4 regions of the Streptomyces sp. NPDC001858 genome follow, and region 1 is predicted to be linked to each of the others. Evidence: riboswitches for the same ligand, from Rfam matches in the RefSeq annotation. Region 1 holds a riboswitch; each other region holds the start of a gene.
The links. A riboswitch is a leader RNA that binds a small molecule or an ion and turns the genes downstream of it on or off. The one in region 1 is predicted to bind cyclic di-AMP.
Positions count from the first base shown of each region.

Region 2: linked by a shared signal. The riboswitch ahead of ACWCPF_RS13475 (M23 family metallopeptidase) and the one ahead of ACWCPF_RS28415 (M23 family metallopeptidase) in region 1 are both predicted to bind cyclic di-AMP.
Region 3: linked by a shared signal. The riboswitch ahead of ACWCPF_RS32035 (C40 family peptidase) and the one ahead of ACWCPF_RS28415 (M23 family metallopeptidase) in region 1 are both predicted to bind cyclic di-AMP.
Region 4: linked by a shared signal. The riboswitch ahead of ACWCPF_RS33390 (M23 family metallopeptidase) and the one ahead of ACWCPF_RS28415 (M23 family metallopeptidase) in region 1 are both predicted to bind cyclic di-AMP.

Region 1 covers NZ_JBSFEV010000023.1:122,238-125,876, forward strand. The annotation lists gene ACWCPF_RS28405 (M16 family metallopeptidase) at 1-56, shown strand, start outside; gene ACWCPF_RS28410 (M16 family metallopeptidase) at 53-1,441, shown strand; cyclic di-AMP (ydaO/yuaA leader) riboswitch at 1,687-1,855, shown strand; gene ACWCPF_RS28415 (M23 family metallopeptidase) at 1,867-2,610, shown strand; gene ACWCPF_RS28420 (GntR family transcriptional regulator) at 2,799-3,494, shown strand.
Region 2 covers NZ_JBSFEV010000007.1:327,652-331,290, reverse strand. The annotation lists gene ACWCPF_RS13480 (GDSL-type esterase/lipase family protein) at 1-603, opposite strand, end outside; gene ACWCPF_RS13475 (M23 family metallopeptidase) at 927-1,928, opposite strand; cyclic di-AMP (ydaO/yuaA leader) riboswitch at 1,933-2,090, opposite strand; gene ACWCPF_RS13470 (alpha-galactosidase) at 2,395-3,639, opposite strand, start outside.
Region 3 covers NZ_JBSFEV010000029.1:74,560-78,198, reverse strand. The annotation lists gene ACWCPF_RS32045 (ATP-dependent Clp protease proteolytic subunit) at 1-567, shown strand, start outside; gene ACWCPF_RS32040 (hypothetical protein) at 575-880, shown strand; cyclic di-AMP (ydaO/yuaA leader) riboswitch at 1,285-1,455, shown strand; gene ACWCPF_RS32035 (C40 family peptidase) at 1,459-1,932, shown strand; gene ACWCPF_RS32030 (ATP-binding protein) at 2,085-2,588, opposite strand; gene ACWCPF_RS32025 (helix-turn-helix domain-containing protein) at 2,802-3,639, shown strand, end outside.
Region 4 covers NZ_JBSFEV010000031.1:91,135-94,773, forward strand. The annotation lists gene ACWCPF_RS33375 (MarR family winged helix-turn-helix transcriptional regulator) at 1-164, opposite strand, end outside; gene ACWCPF_RS33380 (dihydrofolate reductase family protein) at 261-1,388, shown strand; tRNA gene ACWCPF_RS33385 (tRNA-Met) at 1,461-1,534, shown strand; cyclic di-AMP (ydaO/yuaA leader) riboswitch at 1,840-2,006, shown strand; gene ACWCPF_RS33390 (M23 family metallopeptidase) at 2,016-3,050, shown strand; gene ACWCPF_RS33395 (aldo/keto reductase) at 3,251-3,639, shown strand, end outside.

The DNA of each region.
Region 1 (3,639 bases):
CGACCGCCGCCGAAGCCCCCGCCGACCAGGACGAGAACGAGGAGGCGGCCCGGTGACCGAGCTCGCCACGATGGACTTCCACCCCCAGCCCCGGGCCGGCGAGGCCAAGCCGTGGGCTTTCCCGGCGCCCGAGCGGGCCGCGCTGGCCAATGGGCTGACGGTCCTGCACTGCCACCGCCCCGGCCAGCAGGTCGTCGCCGTCGAGATCCTCCTCGACGCGCCGCTGGACGCCGAACCGGCGGACCTGGACGGCGTCGCCACGATCATGGCGCGCGCGTTCTCCGAGGGCACCGACAAGCACTCCGCCGAGGAGTTCGCCGCCGAACTGGAGCGCTGCGGGGCCACGCTGGACGCGCACGCCGACCACCCCGGCGTCCGGCTCAGCCTCGAAGTGCCGGCCTCGCGCCTGCCCAAGGGCCTCGGCCTCCTCGCCGACGCCCTGAGGGCGCCCGCGTTCGCCGACAGCGAGGTCGAGCGCCTCGTCCGCAACCGGCTGGACGAGATCCCGCACGAGCTGGCCAACCCCTCCCGGCGGGCCGCCAAGGAGCTCTCCAAGGAGCTGTTCCCCGCCACCGCGCGCATGTCCCGCCCGCGCCAGGGCACGGCGGAGACGGTCGAGAAGATCGACTCCGCGGCGGTGCGCGCCTTCTACGAGAAGCACGTCCGCCCCGCCACGGCCACCGCCGTGGTCGTCGGCGACCTCACCGGCATCGACCTGGACGCGCTGCTGAGCGACACCCTGGGCGCCTGGACGGGCTCCTCGGCCCAGCCGCGGCCGGTGCCTCCGGTGACCGCCGACGACACCGGCCGGGTCGTCATCGTGGACCGTCCCGGTGCCGTCCAGACGCAGCTGCTGCTCGGCCGTATCGGCGCCGACCGGCACGACCGCGTGTGGCCCGCTCAGGTGCTCGGCACGTACTGCCTCGGCGGCACCCTCACCTCCCGCCTGGACCGCGTCCTGCGCGAGGAGAAGGGCTACACCTACGGCGTCCGCGCCTTCGGGCAGGTCCTGCGGTCCGCCCCGGACGGCTCCGGCGCCGCGATGCTCGCCATCAGCGGCTCCGTGGACACCCCGAACACCGGTCCCGCCCTCGAGGACCTCTGGAAGGTGCTGCGCACCCTCGCCGCCGAGGGGCTGACCGACGCCGAGCGTGACGTCGCCGTGCAGAACCTGGTCGGGGTGGCCCCGCTGAAGTTCGAGACCGCGGCGGCCGTCGCGGGCACGCTGGCCGACCAGGTCGAGCAGCACCTGCCCGACGACTTCCAGGCGACGCTGTACCAGCAGCTCGCCGCGACGGGCACCGTGGAGGCCACCGCGGCGGCCGTGAACGCCTTCCCGGTGGACCGGTTGGTGACCGTCCTCGTGGGCGACGCGGCCCAGATCAAGGCGCCGGTCGAGGCCCTCGGCATCGGCGAGGTGAAGGTCGTGTCCGCGGAGTAGGCGGAGTAGTCCGCTGAGGAGGCCGCGAAGCGGTTCGCAGAGCGGACCGGCAACGGCACGCGCGTGTAGGGGCCCTGGTCGACGCAAGCGTCACCAGGGCCGCTAGATGTCCGAATTGGGGCGGAGGTTGCCTGTCTGCCCTGTGGGATGCGCTACAAAAACCGGGATTCGTTTGAGGATTGAAACCGGCCCCGCTTAGCTTCGTGCGGACTGTTCGTCAGGCAGTGCGCCGCAGCCGCGGCACCGGACAGTCATCGCCGAGTCCCCTACGGCGCGAGCCAGGGGAGCCGGGGACCCACGTGTGTGAAGTCCCTGGGGTGAATCGGGCGCCCGCGCGAGTCGCGAGGGGGTCCGTAGGAGACCTTCCTGCTCCGAACCCGTCAGCTAACCCGGTAGGCGAGAGGGAAGGAAAGGACACCCCTGACTTGGCGATCACCTACGCCACCGGGAAGCACCGTCGGCCCAGCCGGATGCAGCGGACCACCGTTCGCGCGGCGGGCGTCGCGGCGCTCACCACCACCGGTGTCATGGCCACCGTCGCCGCCACGCCGGCCCTCGCCGCCGAGCCCACGCCCGAGCAGACCGGGCTGATCCCCGTGGTCACGGTCGGCGAGTCCGTCGCCGAGCAGCTCGACGACCAGGTCGCCGTGCAGAAGCACGCCGCGTTCGAGAAGGCCTCCCGCGAGGCCGCCGCCAAGAAGGCCGTGGAGGAGCGCGAGGCACGCGTGCGTGCCGCCCGCGAGGCCGAGCGCAAGCGCCTGAACACCTTCGTGCTGCCGATCACCAGCTCCTACGTGTCCACCGGCTACCACGCCAGCAGCTCCCTGTGGTCCTCCGGCAGCCACACCGGCGTCGACTTCCACGCGGCCAGCGGCACCACCGTGCACGCGGTCGGCCTGGGTACCGTGGTCGAGGCCGGCTGGGGCGGGTCGTACGGCTACCAGGTCGTGATCAAGATGATCGACGGGACGTACACCCAGTACGGTCACCTGTCGTCCATCGAGGTGTCGGTGGGCCAGCAGGTCACCCCGGGCCAGCGGATCGCCCTGTCCGGCGCGACCGGCAACGTCACCGGCGCGCATCTGCACTTCGAGGCCCGCACCACCGCCGAGTACGGCTCGGACATCGACCCGGTCTCCTACCTCCGCCAGCACGGCGTGAACATCTGACGACGTACGGCGACAGATCGTTCGGCCCCGGCCCTCCCGGCCGGGGCTTTCGTCGTTTTCGAGATCCCGCTGTCCAAAAAATATCCACGGATTCCAGTCCGCCATCGGAAATTCCCGCTGATTGCAATAGAGTCACGGAACACACGTCAATCGTCGACGTTTCACGGGGATTAAGGCGGAGGTCCGTCATGCGTATTCCGGCGCACTCGGTGTGCACGGCCGTCCGGGACGACATCGTCGCGGGTGTCTACGAGCGCGGCAGCCGCCTCACGGAGGAACTCCTCGCTCGCCGCTACGGCGTTTCCCGTGTGCCCGTCCGGGAGGCGCTGCGCACGCTGGAGGCGGAAGGCTTCGTGGTCACGCGCCGCCACGCGGGCGCGTGCGTCGCCGAGCCGACCGAGCAGGAGGCCGCGGACCTGCTGGAGATGCGCATGCTGCTGGAGCCGCTCGGCGCCTCCCGGGCCGCCCAGCGGCGCACCGAGGCCCATCTGAAGGTGCTGCGCGGTCTCGTCCGGCTGGGCCAGGAGCGGGCCAGGAGGGGCAACAGCGAGGATCTGCGCTCCCTGGGGGGCTGGTTCCACGAGACGCTCGCCCAGGCCTCCGGAAGCCAGGCCCTGACCTCGATGCTCACCCAGCTGCGCCACAAGATCGCCTGGATGTACGTGGTGGACGCCCCGGCCGACCCGGTGGAGTCCTGGGGGGAGCACGGCGCGATCGTGGACGCGGTGGCGCGCGGCGACGGGGAGCGCGCGCGTGCGGTCACGGCGCTGCACACCGAGCGGGCGACGGCCGCGCACCGGCTGCGCTTTTCCGGCGGCGCCGAGCGCGTCGACCGTGTGAGGACTTCGCAACCTCCCGTAAACATGACGGGTCTGCGGCATTAACACGAGGGCCGTATACAAAGAGGAGTGAATTCGTGGGGCGCTATTTCTGCTGCCCATGAGCGGGAAATTCAAAGGGCTCGCCCGACAATTCGGACGAGCCCTTCGGTGTTGCGTGACGACGTATTTACTGCAGCGCGCCGTCAGC
Region 2 (3,639 bases), on a different contig from region 1:
CTGGGTGAGCGAGGCGTGCAGGGCGTCGGCGACCAGGGTGGGGTAGGCGGCCGTCCCGTCGGCGCAGTCGGAGGTGTTGACCGCGCAGAGCGCCAGCACGCCCTGGGTGACGGAGTCGCCGTAGAAGACCAACTCCGGTGCCTTCGGCGCATGTTGAGCCAGCAGTCGGCCCCGGATGCCGGTCAGCACGACGCCCGACTCCAGCGGCGGGGTCCACCGGTTCACCCGGGAGAAGACGTCCTTCACGGACAGCTCGGCCGTGTGCGGTCCCCGCCCGGTCGCCGTGATCGCGAGGTCGCCGCGGTCGACGGCGTACTGCCGGCCGGGTCCGCCGTCGACGGACACGTAGACCTGCGCGGGCACGGTGACCGACGAGACGTCGAACAGGGCGTGGACGGTGCTCCCGACGAACCGGAACCGCAGCCGCGAACCGGAGTTGACGGTGACGGCGGCCTCGGCGGAACGCCCCCAGTGGCCCTCGTAGACGATCCGCCGGTCGTCGGGTCGAACGACGCTCGCGTCACCGACGGCGGAGGCAGACGCGGAGGCGGGCGAGGAGGCGGAGGCGGGCGGAGCGGCCACCGCCGTCGTCAGGAGCGTCACGACCGCCGCCGTCGCGGCGCACCTGACGACGGCGGTGCATCGGTGGACGACGCCGGGCACGGGACCTCCGAAGAGCGGTAGAAAGCGCTTGCTCGCTGACGGAGATCACTGTGTCCCCACTCTGACCCGGCTGTCGAGAGGGCGAAAGGGGATGCCATGCCGCTGCCACAGACATGCCACACGGCGGCAATGAAACGATCAAGAAAACGGACGCGGACACACCGAAGGCCGGACCCGGGGATCGGGATCCGGCCTTCGGCTGCGTGTCAGGCGGTGACGTGTCAGGCGGTGGCGTGTCAGGCGCCGAGTCGTCCGCGGAGGTCCTAGACGGAGACTCCGTGCGAGCGGAGGTAGGCGATCGGGTCCACGTCCGAGCCGTAGTCCGGCGTGGTGCGGATCTCGAAGTGCAGGTGCGGGCCGGTCACATTGCCGGTCGCGCCGGAGAGGCCGACCTGCTGGCCCGCGGTCACGGTCTGGCCGGCCGAGACCGACAGCTGGGACAGGTGGGCGTACTGGGCGTAGTAGCCGTCGGCGAGCTTGATGACGACCTGGTTGCCGTACGCGCCGCCCCAGCCCGCGGAGACGACGGTGCCCGCGCCCACGGCCTTGAGGGAGGTGCCGGTCGGCACGACGAAGTCGACGCCGGTGTGGTAGCCGCTGGACCACATGCTGCCGGCCACGTGGTACGCGGTGCCGACGGAGGCGCCGGCGACGGGGAGCGCGTAACCACTGGCCGAGCCGGTGTTGCTCTCGGCGGCCTGAGTGGCCGTCTTCGAGGAAGACGCCGAGGACGAGGTGGAGGCCTTGGAGTCGGAGGACTTCGCCGACTCGGAGGACTTGGAGGACTTCGGGGACTTCGACGCCGAACTCCCGGAGGAGGAGGCCGTGGAGGACGAGCCGGACGACTCGGCGGCGCCGGTCGCGGCCTGCTTGCCGATCGACAGCTTCAGTCCGGGGTGGATCAGCGAGGGGTCCTCGCCGACGGCCGCGCGGTTGTCCTGGTACAGCTTCTTCCAGCCGCCGCTGACGTCCTGCTCGTCGGCGATCTTCGAGAGGTAGTCCCCGGGCCGCACGGTGTAGGTCTTCGCGGCGGCGGTCTTCTGCGACACCGGAGCGGCCTGCACGACGTTTTCCGAAACCGTCTGCGCGACCGACTGGGACGCGGACTGCGAAACGGACTGCGAAACGGACTGGGCGGGGGCCGCGTGTGCGCCGGCGGCGCCCATGAGCGGAAGGGCGAGCGCTGCCCCGCCGGTTCCGGCGACGGCTATCGAACGAGTGAAACGCTGGGTCTTCGAACGGCGGTGCTTACCCTTCGCGGGCATGGCGAATTCCTCTCCGGCGCCTGCGAGGTGAGCTGTCGGGTGCGAGCTGGAGATGCCCGGCCGCGCCGAGGCGCGGCTTTACCCCAAGCCTGTTCCGGGACCGGAACAGGCGGTTGTGCCTGTGGGTCCCCCGCTCCTGCCGTGGACGGGTGGGTGTGCGGACTCCGGGCGGCGGCAGGATTAGGCATCCGTCCGGATTGGTGTGGAACGTAAGCGACCGAGACGCACGGGGACAAACAGAGGTTGCGCGGTCAATGCATTTCTCTTGATCCGCTGTGAGAATTCCCGGTCACACTCCGTGAATCCAAACACCCGCCATTCATCGAATGCCCTTGAAAAGCGCATGAATTACGTGAACATGACGTACGACGCACGGTCACGGATATGACGCTGCTCACGTGACAGCCCTCCAGGATCCTTTATTCCAGAGCGAGTTGGAATTAAGGATCCATTTCGGACAGAAAGCTCAGATGCGACGGAGTCGGATAACCGTCGCATCAAGGTCACCCTTGAGCCCGGTGCGCAGCCCGTGGTGCAGCAGCACCGCACCCCGGTGAACTTCGCCCGTTTCACGGCATTCATACGACTGTGTCGGGTCGAGTCCGCGCAGCCGGAGCGCCGGCACGGGCTCCCCGTACCGCTGGGCCTGGAGCCAGGCGAGGACGACGCTCTCGTCTCCGCGCACATACTGGACGGCGCTCAGCCCGCCCGCCGGGGGACGCAGTCGGTAGAGGTCGCCGTGCTGCACGAGCGGGCGGATCTCCTTGTAGAGGTCCACCCACTCCCGCGCCTCCTCGATCTCCTCCTCGCTCCACTGCGAGAGGTCGCCGCCGACGCCGAGCACCCCGGCCATGGCGCTGACGAACCGGAAGCGCAGCGAGCTGACCCGGCCGTTGAGCTGGGCGTTGGGGCTGTCGGTGACCCATGCGGCCATGACCCGGGCGGGGTGGAGCTGGCTGAAGCCGTGCTGGATGTCGAGCCGGTCGAGCGGGTCGGTGTTGTCGGAGGTCCACACCTGGTCGGTACGGCTCATGATCCCGAGGTCGATGCGTCCGCCGCCGCCCGAGCAGGACTCGAAGGCGACGCCCGGGTGGGCGGCCCGCAGTCGGTCCAGGAGGCCGTACAGGGCGCGCACATGGTCGACCCAGAGGCGCTGCGGGTAGGGGTCGTCCGGCCAGCCGGCGTCGGTGAAGCAGCGGTTGAAGTCCCACTTGACGTAGTCGACGGGGGCGCTGGAGAGCAGCCCGTGGAGCTGCTCCCAGAGGTACTCCTGAACGTCCTCGCGCGCGAGGTTGAGCACAAGCTGATTGCGGAACTCCGTCCGCTTTCGTCCCGGTTGGAACTGCACCCAGTCGGGGTGGGCCCGGTACAGCTCGCTGTCGGGGTTGACCATCTCGGGCTCGACCCAGATGCCGAACTGCATGCCGAGGGCGTGCACCTGGTCCGCGAGGGGCTTCAGGCCGTTCGGGAAGCGGTCGGGGTTGGGCCGCCAGTCGCCGAGCCCGGCGTGGTCGCCGGTGCGCGCCCCGAACCAGCCGTCGTCGACGACGAACAGCTCGACCCCGATCGCCGCGGCGCGCCGGGCCAGGGTCGCCTGCTGCTCCTCGGAGATGTCGAAGTAGGTGGCCTCCCAGGAGTTGAACAGCACCGGCCGGTCCTGCTCGGCGTCCGGGATCACGTACGCGCGCTGGTAGGCGTGCCAGGCGCGGCT
Region 3 (3,639 bases), on a different contig from region 1:
ATGGATCCGTACTCGAAGCTGCTGGAGGAGCGGATCGTCTTCCTCGGGACACCGATCGACGACATCTCGGCGAACGACGTGATGGCGCAGCTCATGTACCTGGAGCACCAGGACCCGGACCGGGACATCGCGCTGTACATCAACTCCCCCGGCGGCTCGTTCAGCGCGCTGACGGCCCTCTACGACACGATCCGTTACGTCGCCTGCGACGTGGAGACGACCTGTCTGGGCCGGGCGGACTCGTCCGCCGCGGTGCTGCTCGCGGCCGGCACACCGGGCAAACGGTTCGCGCTGCCGGGGGCGCGGATGACGATCCGCCAGCCGTCGCTGCCCGGGCCCGTCGAGGGCCAGACCAGCGATCTCGCGATCCAGGCGGAGGAACTGGCCCGCGTCCGGGCGAGCCTGGAGGCGATGCTCGTCCGGCACACCGGACGGACGCCGGAGCAGGTGACCGAGGACATCGAGCGGGACAAGATCCTCACCGCCCCGGAAGCCCTGGAGTACGGCCTGGTGGACGCGGTCATCCCGAGCCGCAGGCCCTCGGCCGGCCCGCAGGGCGGGAGGTGAGCCGCCGATGGTGCCCGAACTGCCGCCGCTGCCCGCCCTGACGCGCGCCGAGGCCGAGTTGATCGACGGTTACCTGGACGTGGTCGACCTGCTCGGCCGGATCAATCCCGCCCACCACGGGGACACGTACCGCTCGCTGCGCGCGGCCCAGGCGCTGGTGGCCAAGGCGACCGCGCTGCGCGACGCGCTGACGCTGATGCACCAGCGGGGCGAGAGCGAGTTCCACGCGCCGACGCTCGCGCGGGCGCTGCGCGTCCTGGACGGGGAGCGCCGAACGGCGCGCGTCACGGTGCCTCCGCTCTCCGACAGTTGACCCGAACCCCGACCCGGCGGCCGGAGCGGACCGCGCTCCGGTCCGGGCGGCGCGCGCCCCGAACGCGGCGTCCGGACCGGAGTTGAAACGGACCAGACGGGTTACCCCTGTTCGGCGTAGAGGCCGTTGCTTTTTCGCGCTCGCCGAAGTTGCGCGAAAGCACCTTTTTCGGGCGGAACAAAAGACTCCGCCGCTGGTCCGGGGCCCTTTGGCATCCTTGACACCTGATCGGCCATCAGGGTGTCCACCCGAACGGGTGAGTGGTGAGTAACCCCACAAATCCCCGGTTCCGTTGGGATTTTCGGACACGAGTGAGCCAAGATCCCTGACTGACGACAAGCCCCCGCCACAGCGGCGGGGCGGTCCGGGCGGACGCCGAGTCCTGCCGCCGCCCGGATGCCCGGTCGACAGAAGTGCATCGGCAGGAGTGGAGGACCCGAGCAAGACGGGTCGCCGGCACGGTCACGCCATGACCGGGCCGAGCAGCCCTTGGGGTGAAGCCGCAGTCGCGGCCGGGCAACTTTGTCAGCCCGAATCCGACAGGTCATCCTTCACAGGCGGCTGACGAAGGGTTGCGCATGACTGCGCTCAATCGTGTCCCGTCGCTCATGGCCCGGGCCGGTACGGCCTCGGCGTTCGCCATCGCCGCCGTGGGCGGCACGGTCGTGGTCCCGGGGCTCGCCTCGGACGCCGCGGCCGCCACACCGGCGACGAAGGCGCTCCAGATCGCGGCCTCCAAGAAGGGCGCTCCGTACAAGTACGGGGCGACCGGGCCGAAGCGGTTCGACTGCTCGGGGCTCACGCTGTACTCGTACAAGAAGGCGGGCAAGAGCCTGCCTCGGACGGCGGCCCAGCAGTACAACAAGACCAAGCACATCACGGCGTCGAGCCGCAAGGCAGGCGACCTGGTCTTCTTCCACTCGGGTTCGAGCGTGTACCACGTCGGGATCTACGCGGGTAACGGCAAGATCTGGCACTCGCCGAAGACAGGAGACGTGGTGAAGCTGCAGAAGATCTGGACTAAGAGCGTCTGGTACGGGCGGGTCCGCTAGGCGCTCCGCTGGAGGCGCCGCGATAGGTCGTGGTTTTGCTGCGGCGGCGTCGTGGCTGGTCGCGCCCGCGCGGCGGAGCCGCAGATGTCAGCGCCTCGCGCCCCTTTGGGGCGCTGGGCCTCCCGGGGCGGTGGTGGCGTCCTGACGCGCTGTCATCGTCCCGGGATCTCGCCCTCCGCCGGGGCCTGTCTCGCCGGGGCCGGGGCCGCGAGGGCTCCGGCCACCGGCTCCGGCGCCGCGGCCGTCCACGGGAGCTCGACGGTGACCGTCTTGCCGCCCTCCCGGGTGGGCCGCACTCTGAGCCTGCCGCCGCACTCCGCGGTCAGCCAGCGAATGATCACCATGCCTCGGCCGTTGTCCTGCTGGACGGCGGCCGGCAGTCGTTTGGGGAAGCGCGGGTGGCTGTCGGTGACACCGATGCGCAAGTGTTCGTCACGGTCGAGGACGAGGTCCACCGTGAAGGTGGGTGACTGCCCGAAGGTGTGCTGTACGGCGTTGGTGGTCAGTTCCGAGACGATCAGCCGGATGGTGTCGGCCGCCTCCGCGTCCGCCGGCAGACCCCATTCTCCGAGGGTGCCGGCCACGAAACCGCGGGCTGTGGAGACCGAGGCGGGATCGCTCGGCAGAGTGACGGATGCTTCCAGGTGATCTGCCATGGCGACGTCGTCCCTTTCCCACGGGACCGGGGTCCGACACGGAGCGGATGGTTCGAGTACGGTCCCGGACTGGTGCTTCTTCGCCAGACTGCCATTACCGCGCCGGTCACGGGTGGCGATCCACCAAGATATGCATATATCTGTCGCTCAATGCGGTGAACTCTGCGACGGCAGAGCGTATTTGGACGGCCCGTAAGGAGTAAGGAGGAGCCCATGCAGCACGGACCCGCGGTGCGCCGCCGGAAGCTGGGCGCCGAACTGCGCAATCTGCGCGCCCACGCGGGCCTCACCAGTGGTGAGGCCGCCCGGCTCGTGGGCTGGCACCAGTCCAAGGTGAGCCGCATCGAGACGGGCACCAGTGGGTCAAAACCGGCCGATGTGCGGTTACTCCTCGACGCCTACGGGGTGGTCGATCCGCAACTGCGCGAGCTGATGCTGGCGTTGGCCGGCGACGACGGCAGCGGCGGCCGGGACCACTGGTGGCACGCCTACCGCGGGGTGCTGCCGCCCACCTACCGGGACTTCATCAGCCTGGAGTCCCAGGCGAGCGCGATGCGCACACTGGAGACGAGTGTGGTACCGGGGCTGTTGCAGACTCCCGAGTACGCCCGTGCGGTGACCAGGGCCGCGGTGGAGGGCGTCACCGAGGATCAGCTCGACACGCTGGTCGAGGTGCGACTGGCCCGGCAGGACGTGCTGCGCGCGCGGCCGCCGCTGGAGCTGAGCGCGGTCCTTGACGAGGCGGTGCTGCGGCGGGAGGTGGGCGGTCCCGAGGTGATGGCGCAGCAGCTCGGTCGGCTCGTGGAGGCCGCGCGGCTGCCCCAAGTGCGGCTGCAGGTCCTTCCGTTCGCCGCCGGGGCGCATATCGGCGTAACCGGGCCTTTCGTTATCTTCTCATTTTCGCGCACTTCTGATCTGGATGTGGTTGTTCTCGACCACTTGACGAGTAGCCTCTATCTCGAACGGAAAGAACACCTCGAGGCCTACACCGAGGCCTTCAACGCCCTTCGGGCGCATGCCCTTTCGCCCGGGGACTCATCGGATTACATCG
Region 4 (3,639 bases), on a different contig from region 1:
CGCTCCGGTGTCTCGGAGAGGTTGGCGAGGATGGAGTAGTACAGATGGGGCAGCCCGGCCTCCTGCTGGAGCTGCCGGTCGATCGCGTCCTCCAGCAGGAGGTAGCCGGCAACGTACGCGCGCCAGGCGCGTTGCTCCTCGGGGGACAGCCAGCGAGTCGTCATACGGCCAGTGTAGGTTTGTTTCAAACTTGAACCAAGGCCCGGTTCGGCCGGAATCGCCGCCGGACTGCCGTCGGACCCATCCCCGGGAGTGCGTCGATGTCGTACCCGTACGTCCTGCTGTCCGCCGCCGTCTCCCTCGACGGCTACCTGGACGACACCACGCCCGAGCGCCTGCTCCTCTCCAGCCCCGCCGACTTCGACCGCGTCGACGACGTACGGGCCTCCGTGGACGCCATCCTCATCGGGGCCGGCACGATCCGCGCCGACAACCCGCGGCTCCTCGTGAACTCCGCCGAGCGCCGCGCCGCCCGGGTCGCCGCCGGACGCCCCGAGTACCCCCTCAAGGTCACCGTCAGCGGCTCCGGCGACCTCGACCCGGCTGCGAACTTCTGGCACACGGGCGGCGAGAAGGTCGTCTACACGACGGAGAAGGGCGCCGAGCGGGCCCGCGCGCTCGGCATCGCCGCGGACGTCGTGGCGCTCGGCCCCGAACTGGACTGGCGCCGACTTCTCGAACACCTGCACGACGTGCGGGGTGTGCGGCGGCTCATGGTCGAGGGCGGCGGCACCGTCCACACCCAGCTGCTCCAGCAGGGCCTCGCCGACGAACTCCAGCTCGTCCTCGCCCCGCTCTTCGTGGGCGACGCGGGCGCGCCCCGCCTCTTCGGGCCGGGCGGCTACCAGGGCGGCCGCCTGCGCCTGCTGGAGACCCGGCGCATCGAGGACGTCGTCCTGCACCGCTACGAGCCCACCGCGCCCGGCGTCGGACCGCTGCCCGCCGCCGCCGACCGGCACTGGCTGGCCCTCGCCTGCGAGCTCGCGGAGCAGTGCCCGCCGTCGCGGACCGCGTTCAGCGTCGGTGCGGTGATCGTCGCCGCCGACGGCACGGAACTCGCGCGCGGCCACTCCCGCGAGGCCGGCGACCCGGTCGTGCACGCCGAGGAGGCGGCCCTCGCCAAGCTCGACCCCGCCGACCCCCGGCTGCCCACGGCCACCGTCTACAGCAGCCTCGAACCGTGCGCCCGCCGCTCCTCGCGCCCGGCGCCCTGCGCCCGCCTCATCCTCGACGCGGGCGTGCGCCGGGTGGTCACGGCCTGGCGCGAGCCGGACACCTTCGTCACGGAGGCGGACGGAACCGGACTGCTGACGGCCGCGGGCGTCGACGTCCTCGTCCTCCCGGAGTGCGAGGAGCGGGCGAAGGCCCCGAATCGCCACCTCCTCTGACCGCCCCGTCTGGCTGCGTGAGTAACCGTGGTGATTGGGGCCCCGTAGATGGCGTACAGTTGTGTTCATCGCCGCGGGGTGGAGCAGCTCGGTAGCTCGCTGGGCTCATAACCCAGAGGTCGCAGGTTCAAATCCTGTCCCCGCTACTGAAGGCCGAGGGCCGAAATCCAGAACTTGGATTTCGGCCCTCGGTTTTTTCCCGTGCTCTCCATGCGCCCGCCCGCCGTCACTGCAGGTGAGCGAGTGATCCCCCTCCGCGTAATGGCTGACGTCCTGTCAATGCCTGTGGGATTGCTGAGCCTGGTCAACTCGCCCGTTTTTCACCGGTCATGGGCCGAAAGTCCAGGCTGTAAATGTTGTTGATCAAGCGGAAGAGCTTGGAAACCTGACCCCGGGTCTATTAACGTTCGATAACGCAGCGCGGTCGTCCCAGCCGACACAAGCGTCGGCTCCGTGCGCACTGCCGAATCCCGCAAGGGAACCGGGGAACCACCACCTTGGGGTGAATCTCGCGGAAGCCGTCGTGAACTCGCAGAGTCCACGACCGGTTTACGCGCGTAGGAGACCTTCCCGCTCCGAACCCGTCAGCTAACCCGGTAGGCGACGGAAGGAAAGGAGTACGCCCGCGTGGCGTCCAACCGGCCGGTCCCAGAAGCCCCGTTCGTGCCGAGCCAGCGGTCCGCAGAGACCTTGGCCTACGGCAGCGTCCGCACCGACGAGGGCCCCTGGGAGGAGTGGAACCCCACCGCGGAGTCCATTCGCCCGGTTCGCGGCAAGCACCGCGTCGCCAAGCAGCGCGGCGGCGGGTTCGCCCGCAGCTCCACCGTCCTCGGCGTCGGCGTCATAGCCGCCGTCAGCGCGGGCGGCATGGCCAGCGCCAACACCGGCAAGGCCCCGGTCTCCATCTCCATGCCGGACCTGCCCAACGTGGGCTCCCTCATCTCCGACGAAGAGCCCGTCGAGGAACCCGCGCCCGCCCTCTCCGGCTTCGGCTCCGAGGCCGCCGTGGAGACCGGCGAGAGCGCCACCGACGCCGGCGAGGCCCTGCGCAGCCGGATCATGGCGCAGGCCGAGTCGCAGCAGACCCAGCTCGAGGCCAAGGCCCAGGCCGACGCCGCGGCCGCCGCGGCCAAGGCCCAGGCCGACGCCGTCGCCAAGGCCGAGAAGGAGGCGGAGGCCAAGGCCGCCGCCGCGAAGAAGAAGGCCGCCGACGAGGCCGCCGAGAAGGCCGAGGCCAAGCGCCTGGCCGAGCTGGCCACGCAGTACACGCTGCCGACCTCCTCGTACACCATCACCTCGACCTTCGGTCAGGCCGGTTCGCTCTGGTCCTCCGGCTACCACACCGGTCTGGACTTCGCCGCGCCCACGGGCACGCTCATCAAGGCCGTCCACAGCGGCACCATCACCGAGGCGGGCTGGGCCGGTTCCTACGGCTACCGCACCATCCTCACGCTGGACGACGGCACCGAGGTCTGGTTCGCCCACCAGTCGTCGATCAGCGTCAGTGTCGGCCAGAAGGTCGGCACCGGTGATGTGATCGGCCGCGTGGGCGCCACCGGCAACGTCACCGGAGCCCACCTCCACCTCGAGGTCCACTCCGGCGGCAGCTCCGACGGCATCGACCCGGCGGCCTGGCTGCGCAGCAAGGGCCTCAACCCCTGAGACGTGCCTCGCCGGGACCCCTGGTCCTTCTCCGGGACCCCTGAGAGGGACGTCTCAGGGACCGGACGACCGGACCTGATCGATTCCCTGCAGCCCTGACGGCCGGCCCCTGGGCCCCCCGGCGTCAGGGCCGCAGTGCGTTCACGTGTTCTTCGCGTCGCGCGTGGAATCGGCGCGCCGTCGGTGCCCGTTGACAGAGCATGACTACTCTTCGCAAGCTCGGCTCCTCCGACCTCGAGGTCTTCCCGCTCGCCCTCGGCGGCAACGTCTTCGGCTGGACCGTCGACGAGCCCGCCGCCTTCGCCGTACTCGACGCCTACGCCGCCGCGGGCGGCAACTTCCTCGACACCGCCGACTCCTACTCGGCGTGGATCGAGGGCAACAGCGGGGGCGAGTCCGAGACGATCATCGGCCGCTGGATCAAGGCCCGCGGCAACCGCGACGACATCGTGATCGCCACCAAGGTCAGCCAGCACCCCGACTTCCCGGGCCTGTCCGCCGCGAACATCAGGGCCGCCGCCGACGCCTCCCTGCGCCGCCTGGACACCGACCACATCGACCTCTACTTCACGCACTTCGACAAGACCGA